Regions from separate parts of the Halomonas profundus genome, predicted to be linked through region 3. Evidence: predicted binding sites of a transcription regulator. Region 3 holds the regulator's gene; each other region holds the start of a gene.
What was found. The regulator FNR, encoded in region 3, switches genes on or off when oxygen is low (the NO sensors DNR and NnrR bind a similar motif). The targets are predictions, from matches to a motif close to TTGATNTANATCAA.

Region 1 (10,256 bases), 560 kb from region 3:
ATGGTGTCAGCAAAGGCAGCGCAGGGCTCTTCCAGGTAGTCGATCTGTTTAAGGGGTAGGCGCTCACAGAAGCGCTGGGCTTCTTCCCGCGTCCAGCCGCCGTTGGCATCCAACATCAGCTTGGTGGTGGGTAGCCGGGCAGCAAGCTGTTCGATCAGCGCCAATTCCTCTTTCATAGCATAGCGTGCCACTTTCAGCTTGAGCCGAGACGGTGGCGAGGCTTGCCAATCGGCGGTTGAAAGAGACTGGATCAGCGCGGCAGGCGCTCCCTGGAGCAGCAGATAGGGTGGTAAAGGCGCAGGAAGATTGAGCGGCCAAGAGCGTTGGGCGCAGTCGAGCCCAAACTGCACCGATGGCAGCATTGGGGAGACTATTTCGCCTCGGCTCAAAGCAGACAAACAGGCCAAACTTTCAGCTTCAGCTTCCGCCAGGGTTTCCGTTGAGAAGCCAGGCAACGGGGCTATCTCGCCCCACTGGCCATTGATGGAAACGAGTAGCCCTTCTCTGCTGACCAGCCGCTGGCCTTTAAACATCAGCGGCTGGCGAAACGGTAGCGAGTAGCGGTAAAGCGCCAGCTGCATTACGGGTTGCGCGGGTAACGGGTGAAGTCCGGGCGGCGCTTTTCGTTAAAGGCGTTACGACCCTCCTGCCCCTCTTCGGTCATGTAGTAGAGCATGGTGGCATTGCCCGCCAGCTCTTGAAGCCCGGCCTGGCCGTCGCAGTCGGCATTGAGTGCAGCTTTCAGGCAACGCAGTGCCATAGGGCTATGCTGCAGCATTTCCCGGCACCAACGCACACTCTCTTTTTCTAGCTCGTCTAGCGGCACCACGTGGTTGACTAGCCCCATTTCCAGCGCTTGGGCGGCGCTGTACTGGCGGCACAGAAACCAGATTTCCCGGGCCTTTTTTTGGCCCACAATGCGCGCCATATACGAGGCGCCGTAGCCGCCATCGAAGGAGCCGACTTTAGGGCCGGTCTGGCCAAAGATGGCGTTATCGGCGGCGATGGTCAGGTCGCACATCATATGCAGCACGTGACCGCCGCCGATGGCATAACCCGCCACTATGGCGATAATAGGTTTCGGACAGGTACGAATATCGCGCTGGAAATCCAGCACGTTGAGGTGGTGGGTACCCTCTTCATCCTGGTAGCCGCCGTAGTCGCCACGGATGCGCTGATCACCGCCGGAACAGAACGCTTTATCGCCGGCACCGGTGAGAATAATCGCACCAATGGTGCTGTCGTGGCGGGCGCGGTTAAGCGCTTGGGCCATCTCGCTCACCGTTAACGGGCGAAAGGCGTTGCGCACTTCGGGGCGGTTGATGGTGATGCGCGCAATGCCATCGGCAGTGGTGTAATACAAGATATCCTGATAGCCATCTGAGCGATCCTGCCACTCTACCGGCGCATAGAGTTCTGATTCAGTGAGTCCGTTAATCATGCCAGTCTCTTTTTCTTTGTCAGGTTTTTTAGTTAGTTTTTCTTTATCAGGGATGGGGTGTTTGCAGTGAATCGCTTAAGCCAGCATACCTGTAACGACTAAGCCCAGCGCCACAATGCTTAACAGCGCAGCCCCACCGTACATCAGTTTTTTGTTAAGTGCGTCATTGCCCACGCTGATATCAAACATCCCATGGCGCAGGCGGTGGGCGGCATGAAAAAGCGGCAGACACACCACCGCGCCAACAAATAGAAAACCCGGTACGCTAAACAGCAGCGATGATGCCCGCTCATAGCTCAGCGCCCCAGCAGGCAGCAGGCCCAAAGGCAGTAGAACGGCGATAAACAGAATCACGGCGGGCAGTAAAACTGCGAAACAGACGCCGCCCGCGCTAAATAACCCCCACCAAAGTGGCTCATCAAAAGCTTGTTTATGCTGAACATCATGTTTGTGCATGTTCATGCTCCACTCCTCCCCAATAGCCAGAAAAACAGCAGCGCGACCACGACTACGCCCGCCCACTGCCCAGCAACAATGGCCTGATCGGGCAGGCTATGCCCGGCGATACGAATCGGCATTACCCGCGGGAACAGCACAAAGAAGGTGGCGGCGTGAAACAGGCTGGCGGCCAGCGCCAGAAGATTAAGCACTAATACGATGGGAGAGCCCATAAAGGCGATCCACCCCTGCCAACTCTCCGCCCCTTGAAGAAGAGCGACCATACCTGCGAGTAAACAGAGCGTGAAAAACACCAGCGGCAGCACCGTGGCTTCGCGCAGCATATAGAGTTTAAAAAAGCGGTGCTTCAGCCACCAATTGCGTTTCAGCGGCGGCAGGCGTTGCGATGATGATTTATCCATGATGTTCCTCCCCTACCCTTTAAACAGCGCAATAAGCGTGTGTTTGGCTGCTTCGACCTTGCCCTGATTGACCGCAGCGGCGGGGTCAACGTGTTTGGGGCACACTTTTGAACAGAAGCCCACAAAGGTGCAGCTCCACACCCCGTCGTGGCGGTTAAGCTCGGCCATGCGCTGTTTTTTTCCGTGATCTCGGCTGTCCAGGTTGTAACGGTGAGCCAGCGTTAGCGCCGCCGGCCCAAGGAACTCAGGGTTCAGCCCGAACTGCGGGCAGGCCGAGTAGCAGAGACCGCAATTAATGCAGTTAGCGAACTGCTTGTAGCGCTCCAGCTGCTCCGGCGTCTGTTGATAGGTTTCCGGCGCACTGGGGTCGTAAGGTTTTACGGGGTTGTCATCAATAAGGTAGGGCTTCACCGCCGCCAGGTGTTCAAGGAAGATCTCCATATCCACCACCAGATCCCGCTGCACGGGGAAGTGTGCCAACGGCTCGATACTAATATCGCCCTCGTAATCGCGCAGGAAGGTTTTGCAGCCGAGCTTGGGAATGCCGTTCACCATGACCCCGCAGGAGCCACAAATCGCCATACGGCACGACCAGCGGTAGCTCAGGGTGCTATCGAGCTGCTCCTTGATATAGTTGAGGGCATCCAGCAGCGAGGTACTGTCATCCACCGGCAGGTCATACGCCTGCCAGTACGTCTCAGTCGAGTTATCAGGCAGGTAGCGTTTGACGCTAATATGCTTGGTGCTGACATTCTTCGTACTGATTAAGTTAGTACTCATCTGATCGATACTCATGCCTTCTCCCCCTTGCCCGCATCGCCATAGGCCCGCTCCGCCGGGGCGGAGAATTGCACATCGACGTCCTGCCAGCGCAGTTCGGCATGGACATCGCCTTGGTAAAAGACCTGGCTATGCTTGAGGTAGTTAACGTCATCGCGTTTCTGCATGCCTTCATCCAAGCGCTGGTGGGCACCGCGGGACTCACGGCGCTCAAGCGCGCCCAAACAAGACGCTTCGGCAATATCCAGTCCACACTCCAGTTCAAGACATTCCAATAACTCAGTGTTGAAGATCTTGCTGGTATCGTTAACGCGGATCTCGTTGAAGCGCGCACGCAGTTGGCGCATGGTATCCAGCGAATGGCGCATGCCCTCTTCGGTGCGGTAAATCCCACAGCCGCTCTCCATGGCCTGCACCATGGCGTGCTTGAGTTCCACCCAGTTCTCGCCGCTCCCCGTTCCGTCACAGAGCCGCAGCAGCTTGGCTTGCTGGCAGTCGCCCTGGGCTTCCAGCAGGCGCTCATCGGCCCACTCGGTTTGTGCTGCGCGCTTGCTTGCCTGCTCACCGGCCAGGCGGCCAAACACCAACAGCTCCGTCAGCGAGTTAGAGCCCAATCGATTGGCGCCGTGCAGACCCACCGAAGCACACTCCCCGGCGGCGTAGAGCCCAGCAATGGAGGTTTCGCACTGTGGATTGGTTTCAATACCGCCCATGGTGTAGTGAACCGCTGGGCGAATGGGGATGGGCACTTTCACCGGGTCGACGTTGATATAGGATTTGGCCAGCTCGCAGATAAACGGTAGGCGCTCCAGAATGTACTTTTCACCCAAGTGACGCAGATCGAGATAGACCACATCGCTGTCGCCAAACTTACCGGTGCGGCCTGCCTGCTGCTCCTGCCAGAAGGCCTGGGAGAGTTTGTCCCGCGGGCCCAGCTCCATATACTTGTTTTCCGGTTTACCCAGCGGCGTTTCCGGGCCAAGGCCATAATCCTGCAGATAACGATAGCCCTCTTTATTGAGCAGAATACCGCCTTCCCCCCGGCACGCTTCAGTAATCAAAATGCCGGAGCCGGGCAAGCCGGTGGGGTGGTATTGAACAAACTCCATGTCCCGCAGCGCCACACCATGGCGGTAGGCCATCGCCATACCGTCGCCAGTGACAATGCCCGCATTGGTGTTGAAACGGAATAAACGCCCCGCGCCGCCGGTGGCCAAAATCACCGCTTTGGCGCGCAGCACGGTTAATTCGCCAGTGGCTATTTGTAGGGCAATCACGCCAATCACAGCACCTTCGTGTACCGCCAAGTCGAGCACGAAGTATTCGTCGAAACGCTCGATCTCAGGGTATTTCAGCGAAGTCTGAAACAGGGTGTGAAGCATATGGAAGCCGGTTTTATCGGCGGCGAACCAAGTGCGGGCGGTTTTCATCCCCCCAAAGCGGCGCACCTGCACCTGACCATCGTCCTTACGGCTCCAAGGACAGCCCCAGCGCTCCATCTGCACCAGCTCTTGATAGGCGTGGTGAACAAAGTAGTCAGCCACCCCCTGCTCAACCAGCCAGTCACCGCCGGAAACGGTGTCATCAAAATGCGCCTGATGTGAATCTTCGGCACTTGTGACGGCAGCCGCACCGCCTTCCGCCGCCACGGTATGCGAGCGCATGGGGTACACCTTGGACAGCAGCGCAATACGTTGCGGGGTGTTGTGCTCTTTAGCGTGCTCGGCAGCCCCAATGGCAGCACGCAAGCCTGCGCCACCCCCACCGACAATCACGATATCGAAATCTCGCTGCTGCATGACGTTTCCTTCCGTTAGCCAAGTCAAAGGTGGTGGTAGCGACACTCTTCGGTGCCCTTTCATTCTTCGAACTTACCACGCTATTGGCAGGCCCTGCTCATTAGTCCAAAGAACTATTGACGTGCGTCAAGCAAGTAGAAAATCGACTAGGTATTGCTGTTACCCGCGTGCCACAGGCCCTACTCTTCAAGCCACTCACTGCAGGGCAGATACCTATCCGCCAGGCAATAAAAACAGCAAGAAAGACTAAAGAGAGGTGCAGCATGACAACCAATGCCCAACCCTCGCCACGATGGAAACTGTTAGCACCGTTAGCAGTCGCTATTATCGTCGCGCTGATACCTACACCCGAGGGGCTAGCGCCTCACGCGTGGTACTTTTTCGCCATCTTCCTTGGCTGCGTGGTTGGCTTGATTCTCGAGCCCTTACCTGGGGCGGTGGTCGGCCTGATCGGCGTTACCCTGGTGGCACTGCTTTCAAGGTGGGTGCTGTTCTCTCCGGAGCAACTGACGGCTGACGGATTCAGTGCCGCTAACCAAGCATTCTCATGGGCGGTGTCGGGCTTTACCAACTCTACGGTATGGCTAATTTTTGGTGCCTTTATGTTTGCCTTGGGGTATGAGAAAACCGGCCTGGGCAGGCGGATATCGCTCTGGCTCGTCAAAGCCATGGGGAAGCGTACTTTAACCCTGGGTTATGCGGTGATGATTGCCGATGGCATTCTGGCGCCGTTTACGCCTTCCAATACGGCGCGCAGTGCGGGCACGATCTATCCGGTCATTCGTAACCTGCCGCCGCTTTACGATTCGCATCCCAACGACCCTAGCATGAAGCGCATGGGCAGCTTTTTGATGTGGACCGCGCTTGCTTCTACCTGCGTCACTAGCTCGCTGTTTTTGACCGCTCTGGCCCCGAACTTACTGGCCATCGCGCTAACTGAAAGCGCGACCGGTATTCATATCAACTGGGGGCAGTGGTTTATGGCGGTAGCACCAGCCGGCATTTTGCTGCTTCTGCTAGTTCCGCTGCTGAGCTACTGGCTATGCGCGCCCGAAGTAAAAGCGGGTAATGAAATTTCCGACTGGGCAGGGCAGGAGTTAACCAAGCTGGGGGCACTGACTCGCCATGAAATGATGCTGGTCATTATGGTGGTCTCCGCCCTGCTGCTGTGGATTTTCGCGGGCGACATTATCTCTGGGTCATTGGTGGGCTTAGTGGTGATCTGCGGTATGTTGTTAACCGGCATTGTGACCTGGAGCGATATTCTCGATAACCGAGCCGCTTGGAATACCTTTGTGTGGTTTGCCACCCTGGTGGCGCTCGCGGGTGGGCTGAGCCTAGTGGGGTTTGTTAACTGGTTTGGCAGCGTGGTGGGCGGGCAGATAAGCCACTTTGACCCGCTGATGGCCATGGTGGCGCTGGTAGTTATTTTCTACCTGCTGCACTACTTCTTTGCCAGCGTGACAGCCCACGTTACTGCTCTGCTGCCGGTAATTCTGGCGGCGGCGTCGGGGATTGCCGGGCTGGATATGCAGATGTTTATCCTGCTGCTACTGCCCACACTGGGCTTTATGGGCATTCTCACCCCTTACGGCACAGGGCCAAGCCCGGTTTACTACGGCAGCGGCTACTTACCCAGCGCACTGTTTTGGCGGCTAGGGGCGATCTTTGGGCTGCTGTTCCTGGTGGTTTGGCTGGTGATTGGCCTGCCTTGGTTAATGCTGATCAGCTGATTGAAGTCAGCTAGCAGTACCCAACCAAGCGTTCAACTGCTGTGAGAACGCCTCTGGTTGCTCAACATGAAGATTGTGGCCCCCGTTCAGCGAGATATGGCGCAGGCGCGGGGCCATCGTTGCCAAGTGAGTGGCAAGAGTGTGGAACTTGGCGTCCCGCTGGCCCGAAAAATAGCTAATCGGTAGTAGGGTATTTTCCAACCACGACCATAACGAGGGCTGGTGACCCAAGGAAGTTGATCGCAGCATGCTGGCGACGGCTGGCCCGTGATTCGCGAGACGGCGTTGCATTTGCCGACTGCGCTGAACGTCGGTGAGATCGGCGAACACCGGCTGCTGGTACCAGTCGGCAAGTACGTTTTCCAATGGTTCCTGCTCGAAGCGTGTTGCCCAGTGCTCATCGTGCGCAATTCGGGCAGAGCGCTCACTGGCGGGCAGCCCTGGGTGGGCACTCTCCAGCCAGAGTGCTTCCAGCCCCGGTGGCTGACGGCTAGCATGGTACAGCGCCAAGCGCCCGCCCAGGGAGTAACCCAGTAGGCAGTAATGGCGAACACCGTGAGTTATCAGCGTATCGCCAAGCCAGTGGTGAAAAGCCTCAAAAGAGCCTACCTGCACGTGGTGATTCTCACCGTGGCCGGGTAAGTCCAGCGCGAGGCAGCGGATGCCTTCCAAGCCAGCGATGATCTCACCCCAGTCCTGAGCATCGCCCAACAGACCGTGGAGCATTACCAGAGTCGGCGCCTGAGGTTTACTACTCACGCGGCTCCCCTCGAATCGCTGCGCCAAGATGCTTGAGATCATCAGCTACTTGCTGATGGGGCACGTTAATCTCGATCAAGGTAACGCCCGCCTGCAGGGCCTGAGTGTAGGCCGCCATAAAGGCACCCAGTGACTCTGGCGCGAAGTAGCCAAGTCCAAACATCTTCGCCGCATGCTCTAAGTGTAAGCCATGGGGCTGGCGATAATAGCGCTCCAGCAGATCGTCTTCTTTAGGCACCGGCAGCATATGGAAAATACTGCCACCATCGTTATTGAGGATAACCACCACCAGAGGCTGCGTGGCCTGCTTTAATAGCGCCAAGCTGTTGAGATCATGCAGTGCGCTGGTATCCCCCAGCACAATAGTAGTCGGCTCTGAGCATGTGCAACTGAGGCCGTAAGCCGTTGCAATAAGACCATCAATACCGGAGGCGCCGCGATTGGCCACTACCCGCAGCGGCGTTTGGCGATGCTTCCCCAACATATTCATTAGCCGCGCGGGCAGGCTATTGCCGATAAACAACTGCCCTTCAGCCACCTGCGCTAAAAGGTGACAAACTCCCACCTCGGAGAATGCTGTACAGCGCTCTTCCACAAGCTGACTAGTGCGTCGTTGGAGGCTGGCCAGCTGATGCCAGCAGAGTTGTTCAGGTATCGTTGGCAAAGCGGCTATAAAGTCGGCGGGCGAGCATATCAAACGGCGCTTAACGCAGTAGTCGGGATCCAGCCGCTGGGGCAGTGGATCAACCAACCAGGCATCCTGCCACGGCTGCTGAGCAATAAATTGCGTTAGCCGCTTGGAGATTAATCGCCCACCAAACTGCAGCAGCACCTCGGCTTTGGCGAGCTCAGCGCAGAAACGCTCATCATGCAGCGCCAGATCAAAGTGAATCAGATTGTGAGGGTCAAAATGAATTTGGCTCTGTATGTCGGCCAGTAGCGGCCAACCCAACTGCTTGGATAGCTCAACAATCTGCTGCCCCTGCTGGGAGTCATCAACACTATCTTCAACCCTGCCAACAACAATCAGGCCACGCTGTTGGGCAAACGTTTCCCACTCGTTGTTGAGCGCTGGAACCGCAGTGCTGGATGACCAATCACTCCACGGTTTTGAAGTCGTCAGCCAGTCCCTTAGCGGGGCGAGATAGTCACTGGCATCCACCAGGCAGTTGCCGGGGTAAAGCGGTTCGCGATAACGGCAATTAATGTGAATCGGCCCAGAGGTACGGCGTTGCTGATCAACGGCTTGATCAACAGTACTGAGTAGAAACGCTGCTTTTATCTCAGCATCCGGCGGCGGCAGGTCGTGGTGAACAATGGTATGGCGGGAGAATATATCCCGCTGATCAATCGCCTGATTGCTGCCGTTATCCAGCAGTTCAATAGGGCGGTCGGCAGAGAGCACAATAAGCGGGACGCCGAGTAAATTTGCTTCCACCACCGTCGGGTAAAGGTTGGCCACGGCAGTGCCTGAGGTAGTGATAATAACGACCGGGCGCTGACTGCCCCGGGCAATGCCCAGCGCCATAAACCCCAGTCCACGCTCGTCAAAATGGCAGTGGCAGCGCAGCCCGGCATGCTCGCTGGCGGACATAGTCAAAGGCGATGAACGGGAGCCTGGCGCCAGGACTACATCGCGCACGCCTAAGCGGTAGAGTTCCTCCAGTATTAGTGCCGCCCATATATGATTAAAGGTGGCGTACTCTTCCATAAAACCACTCTTCACAAAACCGTCCGATGTCAGTGCTGTCATCTACGTTATCCCATCCCAAGCAGCGACATAATGTCAGCAATTTTCGTATCCAGTTCGTGCCACTCCTCGTCTGGCTGTGAGCCTGCCACAATGCCTGCACCGGCATAAAGGCGAATTGTTTCTGGGCCGATATGGGCGCAGCGAATGGCCACCGCCAGATCGCTGCTGGTGTGACTGATTCGGCCGAAAACGCCCGCATACCAACCGCGTCGATGGCGCTCATGTTGGCGAATAAATGCCAGTGCCGACTTGCGGGGAACACCGCCTACCGCTGGGGTAGGCGGCAGCACTGCCAGCAACTGCTGGTCGGTGACGTCTCGGTGCAACTCGGCGTGAATCAGACGACGGATATGCTGCACCGAGCGCAGCTTAACAATATGCGCCTCGCCCATGTCCACTTGAGAAGAGAGCGACTCAAGCTGGGTCAAAAGCTGCTGATAGACACACTGGTTTTCCAGACTGTTTTTCTTATCGGCAAGCAGTTCATCGGCAAGCGCTTGATCTTGCTGGGCATCCCGCCCACGGCGAGTGGTACCCGCCAGCGCCTCGGTCATTAAATGCCTACCTTTACGCTTGTAGAGCCGTTCCGGCGGGCAGCCGATAAAGGCTTCATGGGGAGTAAATTGGACGCCAAAGTGAAAACAGTCGGCGGCACCGGCCTGCCAGCGTGCTAGCAGCGCCCAAGGGCTGGGCGTTTCAGGTGTGGTTAGGCACGTCTCCCGTGAGAGCACCACCTTGGGTGTGTGACTCAGGTGATCAGGATGGGTGACCTGCTCTACCGACGCCGCCCACTCTTTCTGCGCAGGATGGTCTTCACGCTGATAAACATGAGGCAGCCAACAAGGCAGCCGTTGCTCCTCTTCCAGCGCAGCCAAACAGGCACGAGCCTGGGCTATCTCGGCCTCTGGGCAGCAATCATCAAAGCGCAGATTGAGTGATAACATCACCCCCGCTTGCTGGCGCCTAAGCTCTATACGCGGCAGCAAAAAGTGGCAGCCCGGAAAGTGCTCCCACCCTGGCGTACCGGGGTCGAAGGCCATGCCCCCGAAGTAGTCCGGCTGCTCGCCACCACTATCGGCCAGTGTGGCAAGGTCGGCCTGCAGCGCGGCTAGCGAATCAAACGCCCTAACA
Region 2 (10,256 bases), 120 kb from region 3:
CGTGGCATCCCACATGGTCAGGCTATGGTTGGGGTTCAGCGACGACGGCATCACGAAGGGAAACATCGTAACGCCCGTTGTGACCACCACCATGGCCATGGCGACAGCCGAACTGGTAAATGCCAGCGCATGGCGTCCCAGCTTCATGGTCAGCGCGCAGAGCACAAAACCTAAGACGCCCAGTACTGGCAGTAGCCACAACAGCGGGAAGCGGCTGTAGTTGGTCATCCAGCCGCCAGCACTGACCGCCACGATTTTACCGGTGGTATCGTTGTACCCCTGGGTGTCGATTACGCTAGTCACTTGGTAGCCATCAACGCCCAGGAGCAGCCACACCCCACCCAGTACGAACAGTGCCGCGCATATCAGTGCTGTCAGGCTGCCGATGGCCGCACTACGGCTGCGCAGTTCGCCCTCGGTTTTAAGCTGCAACCAAGCCGCTCCGTGGGTGACGAACATCATCAGGCTCAACAGCCCGGCCAATAGCGCAAAGGGGTTCAATAGGCCCAGCAAGCCGCCCTGATACTCCAGGCGCAGATAGTCATCGAACTGGAAGGGAACGCCTTGCAAGAGATTGCCAAAAGCGACACCAAAGATCAGCGCGGGAACGGCGGAGCCGATCGTCAAACCCCAATCCCAACGACGGCGCCATGTGGGATTTGCCAACTTGGAGCGATAATCGAACGCCAGGGGGCGAAGAAAAAGCGCGAACAGTGTCAGCATCAAGGCGAGATAGAAGCCGTTGAAGGCCGTTGCGTAAACTGGAGGCCAAGCGGCAAACAGTGCGCCCCCTGCGGTGACCAGCCAGACCTGATTACCGTCCCAATGAGGCGCCATGGAGTTGATCATCACCCGGCGCTCCTCATCGCCGCGCCCGACAACGTTGAGCAAGGCGGCAACGCCCATATCAAAACCATCGGTGACCGCGAAGCCCACCAATAGCACGCCGATCAGCACCCACCAGACAAACCTAAGGGTTTCGTAGTCCATCATCATGCCTCCCGTGCTGGGGTTGAAATTGGATAGTCAGACTCAGCGTCATCATCCAGATAACCGCTACCGGAGGGCCCTTTGCGGGCAAAGTGCTGCATCAGCCACATTTCGATGATGACGAAGATGGTGTAGAGGACGCCAATAGAAATCAGGGTAAACAGCACCTGCTCGGCCGTCAGGCTGGAAATGGCCAAGTGAACCGGCAGTATCTCGCCGATTGCCCACGGCTGACGCCCATATTCGGCCACGAACCAGCCCGCCTCACAGGCAATCCAAGGCAGCGGTAGGCTGAACAGCGCGAAGCGAAGTAGCCACCGGGACTTCTCTGGCTGACGACGTACGCTATGCCAGAAGGCCAGCGCAAACAGCAACAGCATGCTAAAGCCCGCGGCGACCATGGCCCGAAAAGACCAGAAAAGCGGCCAAACCTTGGGAATCGACGCTTCAACGGCTTGATCAATTTCGGCTGTGGTCGCATTGGCTACATCGTCGCTATAGGCACTGAGCAGTAGCCCATAACCAAGATCGCTGCGTACTTCCTCGAACCGAGCCATATCCCCTTCGCGCTCTTCATCACTGCGCAGGCGCTGCATGAGAGCGTAGGCCTCCTGGCCATTGACGATGCGTTCGCGGTGCTCTTCCTTAAGCTCTCGAATACCCATCACTTCGGTATTCAGCGAGCGCGTGGCGATCAAGCCCATCACACCAGGTATGCGGATGGCAAAGTCGGTGTGCTGTTCCGCCTCGTTGGGGAGCCCAAATAGCGTGAAAGCCGCAGGTGCGGGATGGGTTTGCCACTCTGCTTCGATGGCGGCCAGCTTGACCTTCTGCACGTCCCCCAGCTCATAGCCAGACTCATCGCCCAGTACAATGACCGATAGCGCGCTGGCCAACCCGAAGGCAGAAGCAATCGCAAAGCTGCGCCGCGCAAAGGCAATCTCACGCCCCTTGAGCAGGTACCAGCTTGAAATCGCCAACACGAAAATCGCCCCGGTGACGTACCCCGCTGACACGGTATGCACAAATTTGACTTGGGCGACGGGGTTGAGCAGTACCTCTGCAAAGCTGACCAACTCCATACGCATGGTGGCTAGGTTGAGCTCCGACCCTACGGGGTGCTGCATCCAGCCATTGGCTACCAGAATCCACAGGGCTGACATATTGGTCGCCAAGGCCATGAACCAGGTAACCGCCAGGTGCTTCTCTTTTGACAGGCGATCCCAGCCGAAGAAGAATAGCCCGACCAGCGTCGACTCAAGGAAGAACGCCATCAAGGCTTCTATCGCCAGGGGCGCTCCGAAAATATCGCCGACATAGTGAGAGTAGTACGACCAGTTAGTGCCGAACTGGAACTCCATGGCGATACCGGTCGTTACCCCTAACGCAAAGTTAATACCAAACAGCTTGCCCCAGAATTTGGTCATCTGACGATAAATGGTTTTACCGGTCATGACATAGACCGACTCCATGATCGCCAGAAGTATCGACAGCCCTAGCGTTAAGGGTACAAACAGGAAATGCACCATCGCCGTAAAGGCGAACTGCAACCTGGATAATTCAACAATGTCCATGAGTGACTCCCGATGGATAGCTTAAACACACCTTTCGCCCCACCGGGAAACCACAGACAGGTGCTAACCCAGGCAAAGCGATGTGTACAGGCTATTCCTCCACCCGAGCCAACAATTTGATCTTGATCAATTCCTTACTTAAGCATTGCACTGTTGCGACAATATGCCATCCACCCCCTTCCTCATTCAGAGGCGCAGGTGTAAACGAACGAGGCTTGCGGTGTTGGTAGTAGGCATTAGTGCGCTTCATCCCAATTGGCACCGCTCTCCGCTTCTACAATCAGCGGTACTTTCAGCTCAGCCGCGCCCTGCATGCGTTTTTGCACCTGCTCGATAAAGGCCTCGACCTGCTTCTCGGCGACTTCAAACACCAGTTCATCGTGCACCTGCATCACCATCAGCGCATCGAACTCGCCTTCCGCTAACCACGCATCCACATCGATCATCGCCTGCTTGATAATATCGGCGGCAGTGCCCTGCATCGGCGCGTTAATCGCGGTGCGCTCAGCGCCTTGGCGGCGGTTGCGGTTTTGCGACTGAATTTCCGGTAGGTAGAGCCGCCGACCCAGCACGGTTTCGACAAAGCCATCTTCAGCTGCCTGGGAGCGAATACGCTCCATATAACGGGCCACGCCAGGATAGCGGTCAAAGTAACGATCAATGTAGGTTTGCGCCTGGTTGCGCTCGATATGCAACTGACGCGACAACCCCCAGGCACTCATGCCGTAGATCAAGCCGAAGTTAATCGCTTTGGCGCTGCGGCGCTGATCGCCAGAGACCTTCTCAAGAGAGGTGCCGAAGACTTCTGCCGCCGTGGCGGTGTGAATATCACGCCCTTCGGCAAACGCTTCCAGCAGCCCTTTATCTTCAGATAAATGCGCCATAATGCGCAGCTCAATTTGCGAGTAATCGGCGGCAACAATACGGTAGCCAGGGCGGGCAATAAACGCCTGACGAATTTTGCGCCCCTCTTCGGTACGGATGGGAATGTTCTGTAAGTTGGGATCCGACGACGACAGCCGCCCGGTCGCAGTGACCGCCTGATGATAGCTGGTGTGTACCCGGCCAGTGGCTTTATTGAGCAAACGCGGTAGCTTATCGGTGTAGGTGGACTTCAGCTTGGCCAGCCCCCGGTGCTGCATAATCACCTTGGGCAGCGGGTAATCCAGCGCCAACTCTTCCAGCACACCTTCCGCGGTAGAAGGTGCGCCTTTAGGGGTTTTCTTGAGCACCGGAATTTTCTGCTCTTCAAACAGAATCTGCCCTAACTGCTTGGGTGAACCGAGATTAAATTCGCGCCCGGCCAGTTCAAACGCCTCGCGTTCTAATTCGCCAATGCGCTGCTCTAACTGTTGGCTCTGTTTGTGCAGTAGCTCAGCATCCACGGCGACACCGTTTCGCTCGATGCGCGAGAGCACTTTGATCAGCGGCAGCTCAATATTATCCAGCACCTCCGCCAGACGCCCTTCGCTCTCGACCTGGGGACGCAGCGCTTGCTGCAGCCGCAGGGTGATATCGACATCTTCGCAGGCGTATGGCGCCGCTTGCTCCAGGGCAATCTGGTTAAAGGTCAACTGCTTGGCGCCCTTACCGGCAATCTCTTCAAAGGAGATGGTCTTTTCACCCAAATACTTGAGCGCCAGCGAATCCATATCGTGCCGGGTGGCGGTGGAATTGAGCACATAGGAGGCCAGCATGGTGTCAGCAAAAGGGCCTGCCACGGAAATCGCATAGTTGGCCAACACGGAAATGTCGTACTTGAGGTTTTGGCCAATCTTGGTTTTTGTCGGGTCTTCCAGCAGCGGTTTTAGCGCCGCCAGCACCGTTTTACGGTCAAGCTGCTTAGGCGCATCCAGGTAGTCGTGGGCAAGCGGAATATAGGCCGCCTCACCCACTTCCAGCGACAAGCCAACGCCAACAATTTCCGCATCCATGTAATTAAGGCTGGTGGTTTCCAGATCGAAACAGAAGCGCTCGGCGTTTTGCAGCCGATCCAGCCAGCGCTCGAAGTCTGCCTGTTCGAGGATGACCTGATCTTCACGAACAGAGGCTTGCACAGAAGTGCTCGCCCCCTCGGACTCGCTACCACCTTCTTCAGCGCTTACGGGCGCAGGCTCGCCGCCTTTAACGTCATCCACGCCTTCGTCTTTGCCTTCCAGCAGCTCGCCCAGCCACTGGCGGAATTCCATCTCTTTATACAGGGTGACCAGCGCTTCGCGATCCGGATGAGCAATATCCAAATCATCCAAGCCCACCGGCAACTCGCAGTCGACTTTAATGGTGGCCAGCTGATAGGAGAGAAACGCCTGATCGCGATGCTCTTCAAGCTTCTTGGGCAGAGTTTTGGCGCCCCGGAAAGTGAGCGTTTTCACTCGTTCTAAGTCGCCATAAATGGTCTCCAGCCCGCCGCCCATGCCTTGCAGCAGGCCAATAGCGGTCTTCTCACCCACGCCGGGCACACCGGGAATGTTATCGACCTTGTCACCCATCAGAGCGAGAAAATCGATAATCAATGCGGGCGGCAGGCCGAATTTTTCTTCTACGCCCGCCTCATCCAGGGTTTCATCCTTCATGGTGTTCACCAGAGTGATATGGGCATTAACCAGTTGCGCCATATCCTTATCGCCGGTGGAGATCACTGCATCGCGGCCCGCCTGGGTGGCGTGATGGGCCAGGGTGCCAATCACATCGTCCGCCTCTACGCCGTCAACGCAAAGCAGCGGCAGGCCCAGCGCCTTCACGCAGGCGTGCAGCGGAGCGATCTGGCTGCGTAGGTCATCGGGCATCGGCGGGCGGTGCGCTTTATAGTCGCTGTACAGCTCATCGCGGAAGGTTTTGCCCGGCGCGTCAAACACCACCGCCATGGGGCTTTCGGGGTAATCCTTAATCAGCCGTTTGAGCATGTTTAACACGCCTTTCACCGCGCCCGTTGGCTGACCATTGGAGGTCGTTAGCGGCGGCAGCGCATGAAAGGCACGGTACAGATAGGAAGAGCCATCGACGAGGACGATCGGAGCGCGAGCCATAACCAAGTTCCATTGTTAGATAGGATTGCTTAAAAAGAATTGCCAATAAGAGTGCCTCACATGATACGCGTTGCACAGGCAGCCTGTAGAGCCAAACTCGACTCTCTTATCACAACAACGCTGCCAACTGAGCGACCAAGCCGCTACAATAATGGGCTTAGCAACCTGGGCGAGACTCTCATGGCTGTATTTACTCCGCTTAGCGACGCACAGGTCGCCGCGTTTTTAGAAAAATTTGATGTGGGCAGTTTTGTTTCCCTTAAGGGAGTCGCGAACGGCACCGAAAATTCGACTTTTTTTGTGACTACCGACCGCCGCGAACTGGTATTAACCCTGTTCGAACAGGGCGAACACGCAGAACTGCCGTTCTTTGTCGAACTGCTGGACTATTTGGACGAGCACCGCTTACCGGTGCCCGGCACCATTCATGACCGCGAAGGTATCGCGCTGCATAGCCTGGAGGGCAAGCCGGCGTTGCTATTCCCGCGCCTGCCTGGCCGCCATCCCGAGGCGCCCAATGTAGCCCAGTGCCATGCCTTAGGCGATACTTTGGGTCACCTGCACGTGGTGTCAAAGCGTTTCCCCGGCCACCGCCCCAACCCGCGGGATCTCAACTGGCTGCAGGTGATGCACCATAAAGTATTGAGTTACCTAAGCCCCGCGGATCAAACGTTGATGAAGGATGAAGTCGACGATTTCGAGAGCGCCTTTATGCGACACGGTGAGCTGCCCCAAGGCGCCCTGCACGGTGATCTGTTTCGTGACAACACCCTGTTTGAGGGTGACCAGCTTGGCGGTATTATCGACTTTTATAATGGCTGCACTGGGGATCTCCTGTTTGATCTGGCGATTGTGATCAACGACTGGGCCTCCAACGACGATGGCACTCTCAACGCTGAGCGCTACAATACGCTGTTGAGCGCCTACCTGGCGCGCCGGCCGTTAACGGCGGATGAACGGGAACTGTGGCCCACCATGCTGCGCATGACGGCGCTGCGCTACTGGCTGTCACGCCTGCTGGTGGTCTATGTTGATCCCCCGGCCCACGATTTGACGCCTCACGACCCCGAACGTTTTCGAACCATATTAACTGCGCGCATTGCCCACGGTGCATTGCCGCTACCTGAGGTTTCTGCATGAGTGTGATGGCGACGACTAGCCCTGCCCTTCGCGCACGGCGCACCTGGAATATCGATCAATGGGGTAGCGGTTACTTCGACGTGGATGATCAAGGTCAGGCCCTGGTGCGGCCGCTGGGTAGTGATGCGGAAGGCCCGGCGCTACCGCTGAGCGGCTTGGTTCGCCAGTTGCAGAGCGCTGGGCTGCGGCTGCCTGTGCTGGTACGCTTTAGCGATATTCTTCACGACCGGGTGGAGCAGCTGTGTGGCGCTTTTGATGCCGCCATGAGCGACTGCGACTACCAGGGCGGCTACACCGCCGTTTACCCGATTAAAGTGAACCAGCAGCGCAGAGTAGTCGAAGAGATTCTGGCCACCGCCGAGCGCGGCAACGGCCGTGTGGGGCTGGAAGCGGGCAGCAAGCCCGAGTTGCTGGCAGTGCTGGCTTTGTCTGATGGCGGCTCCTCGCTGATCGTCTGCAACGGTTACAAAGACCGCGAGTATGTGCGCTTGGCGCTGCTGGGTGAAAAACTCGGGCACAAGGTCTATTTGGTGGTCGAAAAGCTCTCCGAGCTGCAGTTGATTTTGGAAGAGGCGAGAGAACTGGATGTTACCCCGCGTATTGGCCTGCGCGCCCGCCTTGCCTCGGTGGGTAAGGGCAAATGGCAGAATACCGGCGGTGAAAAGTCTAAGTTCGGCCTCACCGCCAGCCAAATTCTCGAGGTGGTAGACACTCTGCGTCGCGAGGAGGCACTGAAAAGTCTGCAGCTCGTGCACTTCCACCTGGGTTCCCAGATCGCCAATATTCGCGATATTCAACGCGGTCTGCGTGAGTGCGCGCGCTTCTACCAGAACCTGATGCAGTTGGGCGCACCCATTGACACCGTCGATGTAGGTGGCGGCCTGGGTATCGATTACGAAGGCACTCGCTCGCGCAGCTTCTGCTCAGCTAACTATTCGATGCGTGAATACGCCCGCAACGTCGTCAGCGCCTTTGCCCAGCTCTGCCAAGAGGCGAACCTGCCACAGCCTCATCTCATTAGCGAATCCGGCCGTGCGCTAACTGCCCACCACGCGGTGCTGATCACTAACGTGATTGGCGAAGAGCGCATCGACGACACGCCGCCTGAACGGCATTCGGCAGGCGAGAGCCAAGAAGATGCCCAAGTAGAGCTGCTGTGGCGGGTGTTCGAGCAGTTAGCGACCGCCCAAGAGCCGCGCATGCTGGTGGAAGCGTGGCACGATCTGCTTCAAGCGGTTAGCGAACTGCAGGAACGTTTTGTGATGGGTTTGAGTAACATTACCGCCCGCGCTGAAGGTGAGCGGGTGTATATGGCTGCCTGCACACGGCTGCGCACTCAGTTGGATACTCGTAACCGTGCCCATCGCGAAATCATGGATGAACTGGCGGAGAAACTCGCCGATAAACTGTTCGTCAACTTCTCGCTATTCCAGTCGGTGCCTGATGTTTGGGGCATCGAGCAGATATTTCCGGTACTGCCCCTTAGCGGGCTGGATCAAGCGCCCACCCGGCGGGCAGTGATTCAGGATATCACCTGCGACTCCGACGGCCGCATCGACAGCTACGTCGACGGCCAGGGGGTCGAGAGCACCCTACCGCTTCCCGAGTGGGCTTCAGACGATGAACGCTGGCTAGGGTTCTTTCTAGTGGGCGCCTATCAGGAAATTCTTGGCGATCTACACAACCTGTTTGGCGACACCGACTCCGTTGATGCTGCGCTCAATGCCGACGGCGAGTGGACACTATCTAACCCGCTGGCCGGGGACTCAGTGGCCCAGGTACTTGCCTACGTCAACTTCAATGCCAATGTGCTCAAGCAGAAGCTCACCGACCAGCTAGCCGCCAGCGGCTTTACTGCCGACGAGCAAGCGCGCTTTGCGGCGAGCTTAAGCGAAGGTCTGGAAGGCTATACCTATCTTGAATAACCGATCTTGAAAACCAGTCTTGAATAGCCCGTACTGAATGGCACGTATTGGGTTACGCCAAACAGAAGCGCCCCCCTGATTTTGGGGTGGCGCTTCTTCACGATCCAACACTGTCCAGCAATTCTCTGCTTTTTTCGCTACTCGACTACGCTGGTTTCAACTACCAAACCACCGGTCAAGGTTAAACGCAGTGATGAACCGCGAACCAGCTCTCCAACGCCTGATGGCGTGCCGGTCAAAATCACATCGCCCGGCTCTAGAGTGAAGTGACGGCTCATTTCGGCTACCAAGGTTGGTATGGCGAAGATCATATCGGAGCCTTCACCGTGCTGGCGCTCTTCACCATCAATCTCAAGCGTGAAAGCCAGCGCGTTCCAGTTGGGAACACGGCTTAGCGGCAGAAACGACGAAAGCGGGCAAGCGCCATCAAAAGCTTTGGCGATTTCCCAGGGATGCCCTTTCTCTTTTAGCTTCGTCTGTACATCACGCAGCGTTAAATCCATCGCCAACCCGATACCGACAATCGCACGCTCGGCTTCATCCAGGGTGGCGTGGGTTAACGTTTCACCCACTAACAGCGCAAGCTCGGCTTCATAATGCACATCACCGCGTGAAAACGGCGGATCCAACGGTTTGGTTAGATCCACAACGCTGGTCGATGGCTTTATGAACAGCAGCGGCTCAGTGGGAACTGGATTATCCAGCTCTTTCGCATGGTCGGCATAATTACGGCCGATGCAGACAACCTTGCCCAGCGGGTGGGGAAACTCCTGGCCATCGGTAAACTGTGGAACAAAACGCATGGCGGGTATTCTCCTTCTCATTATGCGTGCCGCTTTCGCAACGACAGGCGCAACAGTTTACCCCACCTATACGAAGGTTCCACACCCTTCGGCCATGAATTTGTTTCCCCACTGCACGTTAGCGATATTGCTGGGCCTGTTGATCAGGGCTATGAGCCAGGAAATCAGGCCGTTGCTTAGCCGCGGCATAAGGCGCTTGGCAGCGATTATCCTGGCGGTTAAACACGCAGAACACGTTGCTACGCGGGTCAGGCGACAGGTTGGCGTTAGAAGCATGCAGCGTATTGCAATCGAACAGCAGCAAACCACCCGCCTTGCCTTTTGGCGCTTCAATACCGTGTTCCGCCACTAGCTCGGTAAGTGCCTCTGGGCTTGGCACGCCCACTTCCTGCGCTTTCAGCGAGCTTTTGTGGTTATCCTCCGGTGTTTCCCCCACGCACGGTACAAACTTTTTGTGCGAACCGGGGATCAGCATCAACGGACCATTGAACTCATGGTTGTCAGTTAAGATCAGCGATGCGCTAACCGCGTGCATCGCAGGCATGCCATCTTCCGCGTGCCACGTCTCAAAGTCGGAGTGCCAGTTAAAGCCCTTACCGGCAAATCCAGGCTTATAGTTAATACGCGACTGATGCACATAAGGGTCGTCGCCTATGATTTGACGAGCAGCGCCCGCGACACGCTCATCGCTGGCCAGCTTTCCCAACCGCTCAGAGAGGAAGTGCACCGCAAATAGCGAGCGGATTTCCTGGCTCTCTGGCTCAGTGACGCTGAAGTCTTGATTGAGGTACTTATCGT
Region 3 (10,256 bases):
AATGAACACCAGCGCCCAGCCAGCAGACCAGCGAGCATCGGCTACTTTCGGGACGGTGAAGAAGCGAATGATAACGTGGGGTAGACCGGCAGTACCGACCATCAGCGACAGGGTAAACAGCACCATGTTGAGTTTGTTGTCCACATCGGCGGTGTAGTCGCGGAAGCCAAGTGCGCTAACCACGTCATCCAATTTAGCCAGCAGCGGAATGCCGGATTCAGTATGCGTGCTGAACATACCGAACATCGGAATCGGGTTGCCGGTTAGTTGGAAGGCAATAAACACCGCAGGAATGGTGTAAGCGATGATTAGCACGATGTACTGGGCTACCTGGGTATAGGTAATGCCTTTCATACCACCAAATACGGCGTAGAGGAAAACGATCAGCGCGGCTAACCAAATACCCCAGGTGTTGCTGACTTCAAGGAAGCGAGAGAACGCTACGCCCGCACCGGTCATTTGACCGATAACGTAGGTAACCGACGCCACAATCAAGCAGACGATAGCCACTAAGCGAGCGGTGTTGCTGTAGAAGCGGTCGCCGATAAAGTCAGGCACGGTGAACTTACCAAACTTACGCAGGTAAGGTGCTAGCAGCATCGCGAGGATAACGTAGCCGCCAGTCCAGCCCATCAGGAAAGTAGAGTTGGCGTAGCCGCCTGAGGCTAGCAGGCCCGCCATGGAAATGAACGATGCAGCTGACATCCAGTCCGCTGCGGTGGCCATGCCATTGGTGATCGGGTGAACCCCGCCCCCAGCGACATAGAAGTCTTTCGTTGAGCCGGCGCGCGCCCAAATCGCAATGCCTATATACAAGGCAAAAGAGGCGCCGACGAACAGTAAGTTAATTGCAAACTGGCTCATACCGGCTTACTCCCCAAGGCCAAATTTTTGATCGAGCTTGTTCATCTTCCAGGCATAGAAGAAGATCAGCACGATAAACGTTAGGATTGAGCCCTGTTGTGCAAACCAGAAGCCAAGATCGGTACCGCCAACCGGAATACCGGCGAGCAGCGGGCGAAAAAGGATAGCGCATCCGTAAGAAACAAATGCCCAAACAGCCAGGCATCCGAAAATTAAGCGGACGTTTGCTTTCCAGTATTCAGCAGCGTTGGTTTTGTCATCTGCCATTGTGTTGCTCTCCACTTGTGATTTTTAAGGTTGGGAAAGTTCACGAGGAATAGCGTGTGACCCATCAGGGCAATCGCACGTCTAAAGCCACCCTATCGATAGGAGTGGTGAGTCAGCTTCTGTTAGCACATCACCTTATTATTCGATATGAAATGTCGAGTTAGTTAGTGACGTGCGATTACCCTGCATGACTCATTGTTAATACTGGGCAATAAACGTCAAAAAATAAATCCCAGACTTTGGTATCAATAAACGACGAATTGGCTTTTGGTAAGATGCATGTTATTGAAAATACGAGTTTTTAGAGGCTGTTTAAGCGAATTTTGTAGGCGTTTGAAGAGCTATAGGACGATAGTCTAGTGAGCAAATAAAAGCAGTTATTGGCTACTTTAAATACATGTCCTGGGTTTTGCCGGAAGCACGGTTAGTAAGTGTCGATACTTTGGTCGTGTATCAAAAGTCGCTTCGACTTTAGCGTGATAGCTAAAGGTATAACAAGGTTATACTTGCTACTTGGGAAGTGAATCCTTTATACCCGTACAGCCACCTTCATATAATAATCGATAACATTTTTTTTGAAGCGCTGGTGTGGGCCAATTTATGTGGGCCAGTATCGAGTCACGACGTTTATTTATTTTTGCTTATGTCTGCTAGCGCGCCTTAAGACACAACCCGGTTAGTCGCAGCCCGTTTAATGAGGTTATACCCCATGGTCGATGTGGATCTATCCCAACTGCCGTTTACGCTCCTTGACGATGAGGGGCGTGACCACATTCGTCGTGGCATTGACCTGGCCTATTTTGATCGTGACGAAATCATTTTAGAGACTGGCCAAGCGGGTGAGTTCGTTTATCTGATCCATAAAGGCGAAGTGGCGGAAATCGATCCTACATTGCCCTCATCTACCGCGCGTATTGGTCACTACACGGCAGGGGACCTGTTTGGCGCGATCAGTATTCTCAACGGTAAAAGCCGCTACCGCTTTAAGGCTGAACAGGAGTGCCTGTGTTACCTAATGCCTAAAGCACTGTTTCAGCAGCTGTGTCGCCACTATCCTGATTTCAGCAGTTTTTTTCGCCAATCGCTGACCCATAAGGCGCGCCTGATGACCGAAAAGCGCGCCGAAGGTGGCGTCACCATGGCAGGCTTTATGCTGGCCAAGGTAAGCGAGTGCATGCGTGCGCCACTGCTGATGGCAGCGACGACCGATATCGCTAGCGCTGTAAAACAGCTCAACGAAAGTCACGCCGACAGCCTGCTGGTGTCGACCCAGGACGACACCCTCGGCATGGTGACCAAAACCGATCTGCTCAACGCCTTAGTGCTAAAGGGCAGCGCGGTAACATCATCGGTGGATAAGATCGCCCATTTTAACTTGGTGACCGTCGCACCGGATCAGTACTTATTTGAAGTATTGGTGCTGATGACCCGCCATAAAGTGGCGCGGGTGGTAGTGATGGAGCAAAACGTCTTGAAAGGCGTTGTAGAGCTCACCGACGTGCTTAGCTACTTCTCAAGCCGCAGCTATGTGGTGAGCCTGCAGGTCGAGCAGGCGACCAACTTAGAGGCGCTTTCGGCTGCCAGTCAGCGCACCCCGGAGCTGGTCAAAGCGCTGATGGCCCAGGGCGTTAAGCTGCGCTTTGCGATGGATCTGCTTGCGGCACTAAACGGCCGTATTATTAGCAAGGCCTGGGAGTTCACTGTCGATAAGCGCTATCACGAGCAGAGCTGCATGATGGTGATGGGCAGCGAAGGGCGCGGTGAGCAGATTCTAAAAACGGATCAGGATAACGGCTTGATTCTTGCCGATGAAACCCAGTGGCCTGATCTTGCCAGCCATATGCAAACGCTCACCGATACCCTGATTCAGCTTGGTTACCCGCCGTGCCCCGGCAACATTATGGTGTCTAACCCCGAGTGGGTGGCCACGGTATCCCAATGGAAAGGTAATATTGCCAAGTGGGCCAGGGAGCGTGATGGCGATAGCCTGATGAAGCTGGCCATTATGCTCGATGCTCATGGCGTGGCGGGCAACCCGAGCTTGCTTGAGAGCGTGCGCGATGAGCTGTTTGAACGCTGCTCGGGCGATGAGCTGCTGCTTTCCTATTTTGCCCGCACGGCGCTGCGCTTTTCGACGCCGCTGACGCTGTTTGGTTCGCTGAAAAAGCCTCAGCACGGTATCGATATCAAGAAAGGCGGTATTTTCCCTATCGTGCACGGTGTCCGCACCATGGCGCTTGAGCGGCGCATCAAAGCCACCTCGACGTTTGATCGCTTGGATGCCCTGGTTACTGACGGCCGGTTGGATCGCCGTTTTGCCGATGACCTGGGCGAAGCGTTGGCGCTCTTTTCTGAGCTGCGCCTCAAGCAGCAGCTAAGTACGCTGAAAACTTCTGCCGATGCGAAAGAAACTAACGCCCAAAGCAGCAGACGCGCTAACCGTGTCGTGGTGCAGAACCTCTCTTCCCTGGAGCGCGACCTACTGCGCGAAGCGATGCATATTGTCAAAGACTTTAAGCAGCGGCTTTCCCACCGTTACCATTTGGAGTATTCGTGAGCGGAATGCGGCTGTTAGATCGACATGTGACGCTATTTAGCGGCTCGCTGCGCACCTTGTTAAGGCGTGAAAGTGACCGGCGTCGTTGTGCAGACTCCCCCTATGCCTGGCTGTTTCAGCCCTATATGGGCGAAGAGCTGGTGGCGCTCGCCTGCACCGCAACGCCCACGCAATCATCACCTGTGATCAGCGTGGCGGCAGTGGTGCTGAGCCATCAGCAGGTGCATACCAGCCGCGCTTTTGTGATCACCCTTGGCAGCGCGAAGCAGCCCGCGAGCGCAACGCTGCGCCGTCATCACTTGCTGTGCGAGGCGGGGGAGATACTGCCACCAAACAGTGATAACTTGAGCGCGCTAGTAGAATTTATCGGCAATCGGCCCATCGTTGGCTGGCAGTTAGAGAAGCGCATTGGAGCATTGAATGCACTGCTCAGTAAGCGGCTGAATTTTGCCCTGCCCAACGCCCAGGTCGATGTGGCAAAACTGCATCAGCGCCAACTGCGCCGTTTGCACCCGGAGGTCGAAGCGCCCAGCAGCTTCGCCCAGGCGTTGGCATGCTGGCAAGTACCCGTCATGGGCATGCAGAGTGTGCTTGGAGAGGCCACCGCCAGCGCACTGCTGTATATGCGCCTGCAGCGTATTATGGCGCAGGCTGCTTAGGGAGGAGCGACGAGTAGTTGGGTCAAGGCGAAGAGTGTTGTTAGAATAGCGCCCAATTATTTATTTGTAGCGCCTCTACTCTTCACCATACCCTCGGCAGTGCTTATACCATGCAATCTCTTGATCACTTTGATCCTGCTCACCATGATACGGTTGGAGCCACCCCAGCTGACGCTGAGCACGACCAGCCTGAGCTGGCTGATGCGAAGCAGAAGCGTGAATTTAACAAGCTGCAAAAGCGTCTGCGCCGAGAAGTGGGCAATGCGATTATTGATTACCAAATGATCAATGAAGGTGATCGCGTAATGGTCTGCCTCTCCGGCGGAAAAGACAGCTACACGATGCTGGAGATTTTGCGCAATTTGCAGCGCAATGCGCCGGTCAATTTTTCTCTGGTAGCGGTCAATCTGGATCAAAAACAGCCGGGTTTTCCCGAGCACGTATTGCCTGCGTATCTGGATAAGCAGGGCGTGGAGTACCACATTGTCGAGCGCGATACTTACTCGGTGGTAAAAGAGAAAACCCCGGAAGGTAAAACCACCTGCGCGCTTTGTTCACGGCTGCGGCGCGGCTCGTTGTATGGCTTTGCCGAAGAGATTGGCGCCAATAAGATAGCCCTGGGCCATCACCGGGAAGATATTCTCGAAACGCTGTTTCTCAATATGTTCTTTGGCGGCAACCTGAAAGCGATGCCGCCAAAGCTGCTATCCGATGATGGGAAGAATATCGTTATTCGGCCGTTGGCCTACTGCAAAGAAGCGGATATTGCTGAGTTTTCGCGGCTGATGGAGTTCCCAATCATTCCCTGCAACCTGTGCGGCTCCCAGCCTAATATGCAGCGTCAGGTGGTCAAAGAGATGCTCGCCGAGTGGGACAAAAAGTTTCCCGGCCGCCTGGAGAGCATGTTCAAGGCTGTCACCAACATTTCCCCTTCCCAGTTGGCTGACCGCAGCCTGTTCGATTTTGAAGGCCTTGAGGCCAAGCAAGCAGAGCTACTGGCGGGGCGTATCCAAGCCTTTAACGTCAGCTAGCTGTTTGTTCTTCCTCTTCGGCGAGGGTAATCAAGCGCGGCATATCGAGAATGTTGACCTCTCGCCCGGAAACCGCCACCACGCTTTGTTGCTGAAAGCGGCTTAAAATGCGGCTGACGGTTTCCACCGCTAAGCCCAGGTAGTTGCCAATATCGGCCCTCGGCATTGAGAGGCGAAAGCTGTAGGGCGAGTAGCCCCGGCGACGAAAACGGTCCGAAAGGGTAATCAAAAAGGTGGCCAGCCGTTGATCGGCGGTTTTGCGCGAGAGTAGGCGCATCATGCGTCGGTCATCGCGTAACTCTTTGCTCATGCTCCGATACAGCTGGCCACGTAGCTCAGGGATCTCTTCTGAGAGCAAATCCAGGCGGTCAAAAGGAATCTCGCAGACCGTGGTCGTTTCCAGGGCGATAACGCTACCGGGGTAATGCTCTTCGTCAATGCCATCCAACCCCACCAATTCACTAGGCAGGTAGAAATTGGTTAGCTGCTCGCTGCCGTTACCTTCGGCGGTGACCTGTTTCAAACTGCCCGAACGGACTGCGTAAACGCTGGTAAAGGTGTCGCCCTGACGAAACAGCGGCTCGCCTTTTTTGAGTGGTGCACGGCGACGAATAATAGCGTCGAACTGCCCCATATCGTCCAGCTCAAGGGCAAGCGGCAAGCACAGAGAACTCAAGCTGCAGGTTTGGCAGCGAGTTTCGTGGAGTAGTGAGCGACGACGGCTCATGGGTTCCAACATGCGTTGCTCCTTGAGTGGGTCACACTTATCAATTAGAAAATCCTTACTTATTATAGTCGCTTTAGCATGCCTGCAATAAGGTGATTAAACAATCTTAGAATACCGTTGTCCCGTTTGCCCGGAAAGGTGGGTATCAAACGCCATCGCTATATGGCGAATCAGCAGCCGCCCCATCGGCGTGGCGTTAAGCTGATCACCGCTGCGGGTCAGCAGGCCATCCTGTTCGGCGCTCTGCAGGCGCTCGAGCGCTGGCGCAAAGTAGCGGGGGGCATCGATGTTCCAGCGTTGACTAACGGCGGCCAGGTCAATGCCCATATCGCACATCAGCCGCTCAATCACATCCCGGCGGATCAGGTCGTCATCACTTAAGCGTATGCCACGCACGGTGGCAAGCTGCCCCTGATCCAGCGCCGCTTCGTAGCGGGCCAGATCGCTAGGATTCTGCGCATAGACGTCATCAATACGGGAAATCGCCGATACGCCAAGCCCGATTAAGTCGCACTGAGCATGGCTGGAGTAGCCCTGGAAGTTGCGCTGCAGCGAGCCTTCGCGCTGGGCAATAGCCAGGCTATCGTCAGGGCGGGCAAAGTGATCCATACCGATATGCACATAGCCAGCTGCGGTGAGCATTTCGATGGTGGTGCGCAGAATCGCTAGCTTCTCTTCTCCGCCTGGCAAGTCATCGACATTAATGCGCCGCTGCGGGGCAAAACGCTCGGGCATATGCGCGTAATTAAACACAGAAAGGCGCGCCGGGTTGAGCTCGATCACCTGGCGTAGGGTGTTGGCAAAGCTCTTTTCAGTCTGAAATGGCAAGCCATAAATTAGGTCGAGATTGAGCGAGCGAAAGCCCAGGCGATGCGCCTCCTCCATCAGCGTTTCGGTAAGTACCCGAGGCTGGATACGATTAATCGCTTTTTGCACCAGTGGACTTAAATCCTGAACGCCCAAGCTGATGCGATTAAAGCCGAGGGATTCGAGATGGCGCAGCGTAAACACATCCGCTTCGCGAGGATCTATTTCAATCGCGTAATCGCGATCAGCAGACGACGAAAGACCAAAACGGGCGTCCAGGCGATCAATCAGGTCACCCATCTGATTCAAGCTGAGAAAGGTTGGCGTGCCGCCGCCCCAATGCAACTGCTCCACCGGTCGTGATGTATCCAAATGGCGTGCGGTCAGCACCATCTCGCGGTCAAGCCGGGCTATATAGGGCTCGGCAAGGGCAGTGTTTTTGGTAGCGATTTTATTACACGCGCAGTAGAAGCAGATCTTGCGGCAGAAGGGCACATGAACGTACAGCGAGAGCGGACGCTTACTGGCATTGCTACGCTCCAGCGCTTGGGTCAGGTCGCCAGGGGTAAATTGGTCGTGAAACGATAGCGCTGTTGGGTAGGAGGTGTAGCGTGGGCCGTTGGTGTCGTAGCGACGCAGTAACGCTTCGTCCCACACCGGCTGCATAGGGGCTGCGGCAGCAGCGGGTGCAAGAGGCAAGGCAGCAGGGGTATGAACGGGCATGAAGGGGCGCTCCGACGTTAGGATATGCCGCTAGCCTAACCCGTGGTGAGGAGGTAAATGTTGAGCCACGTCATGCTATTAGAGGTTGTGTACCGAAAGTGTCCACAGTTGCCACAGCGCAAAAGCGATAATTGTCAGCGCTGCCACGCTGCGGGTCGCGGGGTGACGTATCAAATGGCTGAGCTGGCGGGCAGCCAGGCCAGTGGCAAGCAGCGCAGGTAGGGTGCCAAGCCCAAAGGCGCCCATGAGTAGAGCGCCCTGAAGCGGGTCGGCAATCGCTAAGCTCCAGGCCAACATGGAGTAGACCAACCCGCAGGGGAGCCAGCCCCAGAGCGCTCCCAGGGCGAAGGCTTGGGGAATATGCACTACGGGCATCAAGCGACGCCCCACGGGTTCGATAAAGCGCCATAGTCGCCGGCCAACGGCCTCCACTTTGAGCAGCCCTTTCCACCAGTTGGCGATATACAGTGCCATTAAGATCAGCATCAGCGCGGCAAATATCTGCAGCAGCAGGCGTGCCGTAGCAGAAAGGGAAAACAGCGTGCCTAGCAGTGCCACCAGCGTGCCTGCGCTCATATAGCTAACAATGCGGCCTGTGTTGTAGCTGAGCAGCAGGCCTCCCATGCGCGCCGGATTACGCATGCTGGGGGGAACTGCAAAGGTGAGCGCGCTCATAATGCCGCCACACATACCAATGCAGTGGGCGCCGCCCATCAAGCCAAACACAAACGCCGCCATTAGCGGCGGCAGATCAAGCCCCGTTGGATTCATGGCCGAGGCTCTTGGTCGTCGGGTGTGTCTGCCGCTGATGGTTCGGAAGATTTTTGCTTTGCCTGCTGATGCTGGCGGCGCTGCTCAGGGCTAAGATCGTTTTCATCCTCATCAAATAGAATGCGGTGCGCTGGGCCTTCTAGGTCATCGAACTGATCATTTTTCACCGCCCAGAAAAACGCCCAGACGGCGAGGCCCAGCAAAATCAGGGAAAGCGGGATCAGCAGATAAAGAATCGTCATGCGGCCACCGGTGTTGAAGTGTCTAGCGTTGGCGCGGGCTGAGGTCGCCAGCGCGACAGTCGCAGGGCATTACCCACCACTACTAGCGAGCTAAGCGACATTCCAATTGCGGCTAGCCAGGGCGGCACCAGACCCATTGCCGCCAGCGGCAGCGCCGAAAAGTTGTAGCACACTGACCAAATCATGTTCTGGCGCATGATACGCCGGGTGGCGCGGGAAATCTCGATGGCCTCAAAAATCCGCATCAGACGTGGGCTGAGTAGCACTGCGTCGGCGCGGGTGCGGGCTAGATCCGTTGCGCCATTCATGGCAATCGCCACATCGGCACCGGCTAACACCGGCACGTCGTTAATGCCGTCACCAATCATCGCCACGGTTTCGCCTGCGGCTTGAAGCTCTTTCATCCGGGCCAGCTTGCCTTCTGGGCTGGTGCCCGCATGCCAGATGGCAATATTGAGCTGATCGGCCAGGCTTTCCACTGCATCCTCGGTGTCACCAGATAGCAGCTCCACGCTTAAGCCCAGAGCCTGGAGGGCTTTGATCGTGGCGGCAGCGTCGTCGCGAACGCCATCGTGCAGGCCAAACCAGGCGCGGGGTGCACCGTTTTCACTAAGCAGCAGCCATTGGCCTTTGGCAGGCGCCGCCATGACGTTATCCACGGCGCTATCTATTGAGCTAGCCATTGCGCCATTTATTGCGCTATCCATTGCAAATTCGGGCTTGCCCAACCGCCAACGAGCGCCGTTTAGGCTCCCTTCGAGCCCTTGCCCGGTGTGGCTGTGAATATCTTTGGCTTGCAGCGTCGCATCGCGGAATGGTCTAAAGGCGCGGGCGATAGGGTGTTCCGAGTGGGCTTCAAGGGCGGCGGCAATGGCCCGTGCACGCTCGGCGGTTAATTCACCAAAGGGCTGGGTTTGGGTAAGGTGCATTTCGCCACGGGTCAGGGTGCCGGTTTTATCAAAAATCACCCGGGTAACGTTAGAGAGCGTCTCCATGGCATCGGCGCGGGTGATCAAGACGCCGCGCTTTCGCAGTTGGCCATGACCAGCTGCCAGTGCCGCGGGAGTGGCCAGCGCCAGCGCGCAGGGGCAGGTCACCACCAGCACCGAAAGTAGCACCCAGAGCATCCTCGAGGGGTCGATAAACCACCAGGCGATAGTCACGCAGGCTGTGACTACTAGCAGGCGCAGCACGAATAGGTGCGCCATACGCGCAGCCATCTGGGCTAGCCGCGGGCGGCTGGCAAAGGCACGGTCGGTCAGATCGACGATACCCGCTACACGGGCATCGCGCCCTGCGTGGGTAACCCTTATCACCAGCGGGTTTTCCATGTTTTGGCTACCGCCGGTAATGCGGTCGCCCACTCGGCGGGTTACTGGTAGGTATTCGCCGGTCAGCATTGATTCGTCCAGGCTCGATTCACCCTCCTCGATGATGCCATCGGCAGGCACGCCATGGCCGGGCTTGATCAATACGCGATCGCCGGGAGTGAGTTCGCTGGCGGGCAGAATACGCTCGCTGCCGTCACTTTCCAGCCGTGTGGCCGAAATCGGCAGTACGCCGCTCAGCGCATTGCCGCTATGGCCGCTGCGACGTCTGGCACGGCCT

Region 1: the regulator FNR is predicted to act here: its motif matches at 4,997-5,010, upstream of frdA (fumarate reductase (quinol) flavoprotein subunit).
Region 2: the regulator FNR is predicted to act here: its motif matches at 2,681-2,694, upstream of LMS44_RS18105 (cytochrome ubiquinol oxidase subunit I).

Annotation. Positions count from the first base shown of each region.
Region 1 covers NZ_CP086344.1:4,383,118-4,393,373, forward strand. Annotated here, with positions in the region: gene menC (o-succinylbenzoate synthase) at 1-581, opposite strand, end outside; gene menB (1,4-dihydroxy-2-naphthoyl-CoA synthase) at 581-1,441, opposite strand; gene frdD (fumarate reductase subunit FrdD) at 1,517-1,903, opposite strand; gene LMS44_RS19980 (fumarate reductase subunit C) at 1,900-2,301, opposite strand; gene LMS44_RS19985 (succinate dehydrogenase/fumarate reductase iron-sulfur subunit) at 2,314-3,096, opposite strand; gene frdA (fumarate reductase (quinol) flavoprotein subunit) at 3,093-4,880, opposite strand; gene LMS44_RS19995 (anion permease) at 5,144-6,613, shown strand; gene menH (2-succinyl-6-hydroxy-2,4-cyclohexadiene-1-carboxylate synthase) at 6,620-7,372, opposite strand; gene menD (2-succinyl-5-enolpyruvyl-6-hydroxy-3-cyclohexene-1-carboxylic-acid synthase) at 7,365-9,125, opposite strand; gene LMS44_RS20010 (isochorismate synthase) at 9,131-10,256, opposite strand, start outside.
Region 2 covers NZ_CP086344.1:3,951,402-3,961,657, forward strand. Annotated here, with positions in the region: gene cydB (cytochrome d ubiquinol oxidase subunit II) at 1-996, opposite strand, end outside; gene LMS44_RS18105 (cytochrome ubiquinol oxidase subunit I) at 993-2,564, opposite strand; gene polA (DNA polymerase I) at 2,801-5,590, opposite strand; gene LMS44_RS18115 (homoserine kinase) at 5,771-6,730, shown strand; gene speA (biosynthetic arginine decarboxylase) at 6,727-8,655, shown strand; gene LMS44_RS18125 (fumarylacetoacetate hydrolase family protein) at 8,793-9,458, opposite strand; gene thpD (ectoine hydroxylase) at 9,577-10,256, opposite strand, start outside.
Region 3 covers NZ_CP086344.1:3,826,653-3,836,908, reverse strand. Annotated here, with positions in the region: gene LMS44_RS17585 (sodium:solute symporter family protein) at 1-864, opposite strand, end outside; gene LMS44_RS17580 (DUF4212 domain-containing protein) at 871-1,131, opposite strand; gene LMS44_RS17575 (DUF294 nucleotidyltransferase-like/CBS domain-containing protein) at 1,841-3,688, shown strand; gene LMS44_RS17570 (3'-5' exonuclease family protein) at 3,694-4,347, shown strand; gene ttcA (tRNA 2-thiocytidine(32) synthetase TtcA) at 4,458-5,378, shown strand; gene fnr (fumarate/nitrate reduction transcriptional regulator Fnr) at 5,371-6,117, opposite strand; gene hemN (oxygen-independent coproporphyrinogen III oxidase) at 6,202-7,635, opposite strand; gene LMS44_RS17550 (sulfite exporter TauE/SafE family protein) at 7,714-8,406, opposite strand; gene ccoS (cbb3-type cytochrome oxidase assembly protein CcoS) at 8,403-8,648, opposite strand; gene LMS44_RS17540 (heavy metal translocating P-type ATPase) at 8,645-10,256, opposite strand, start outside.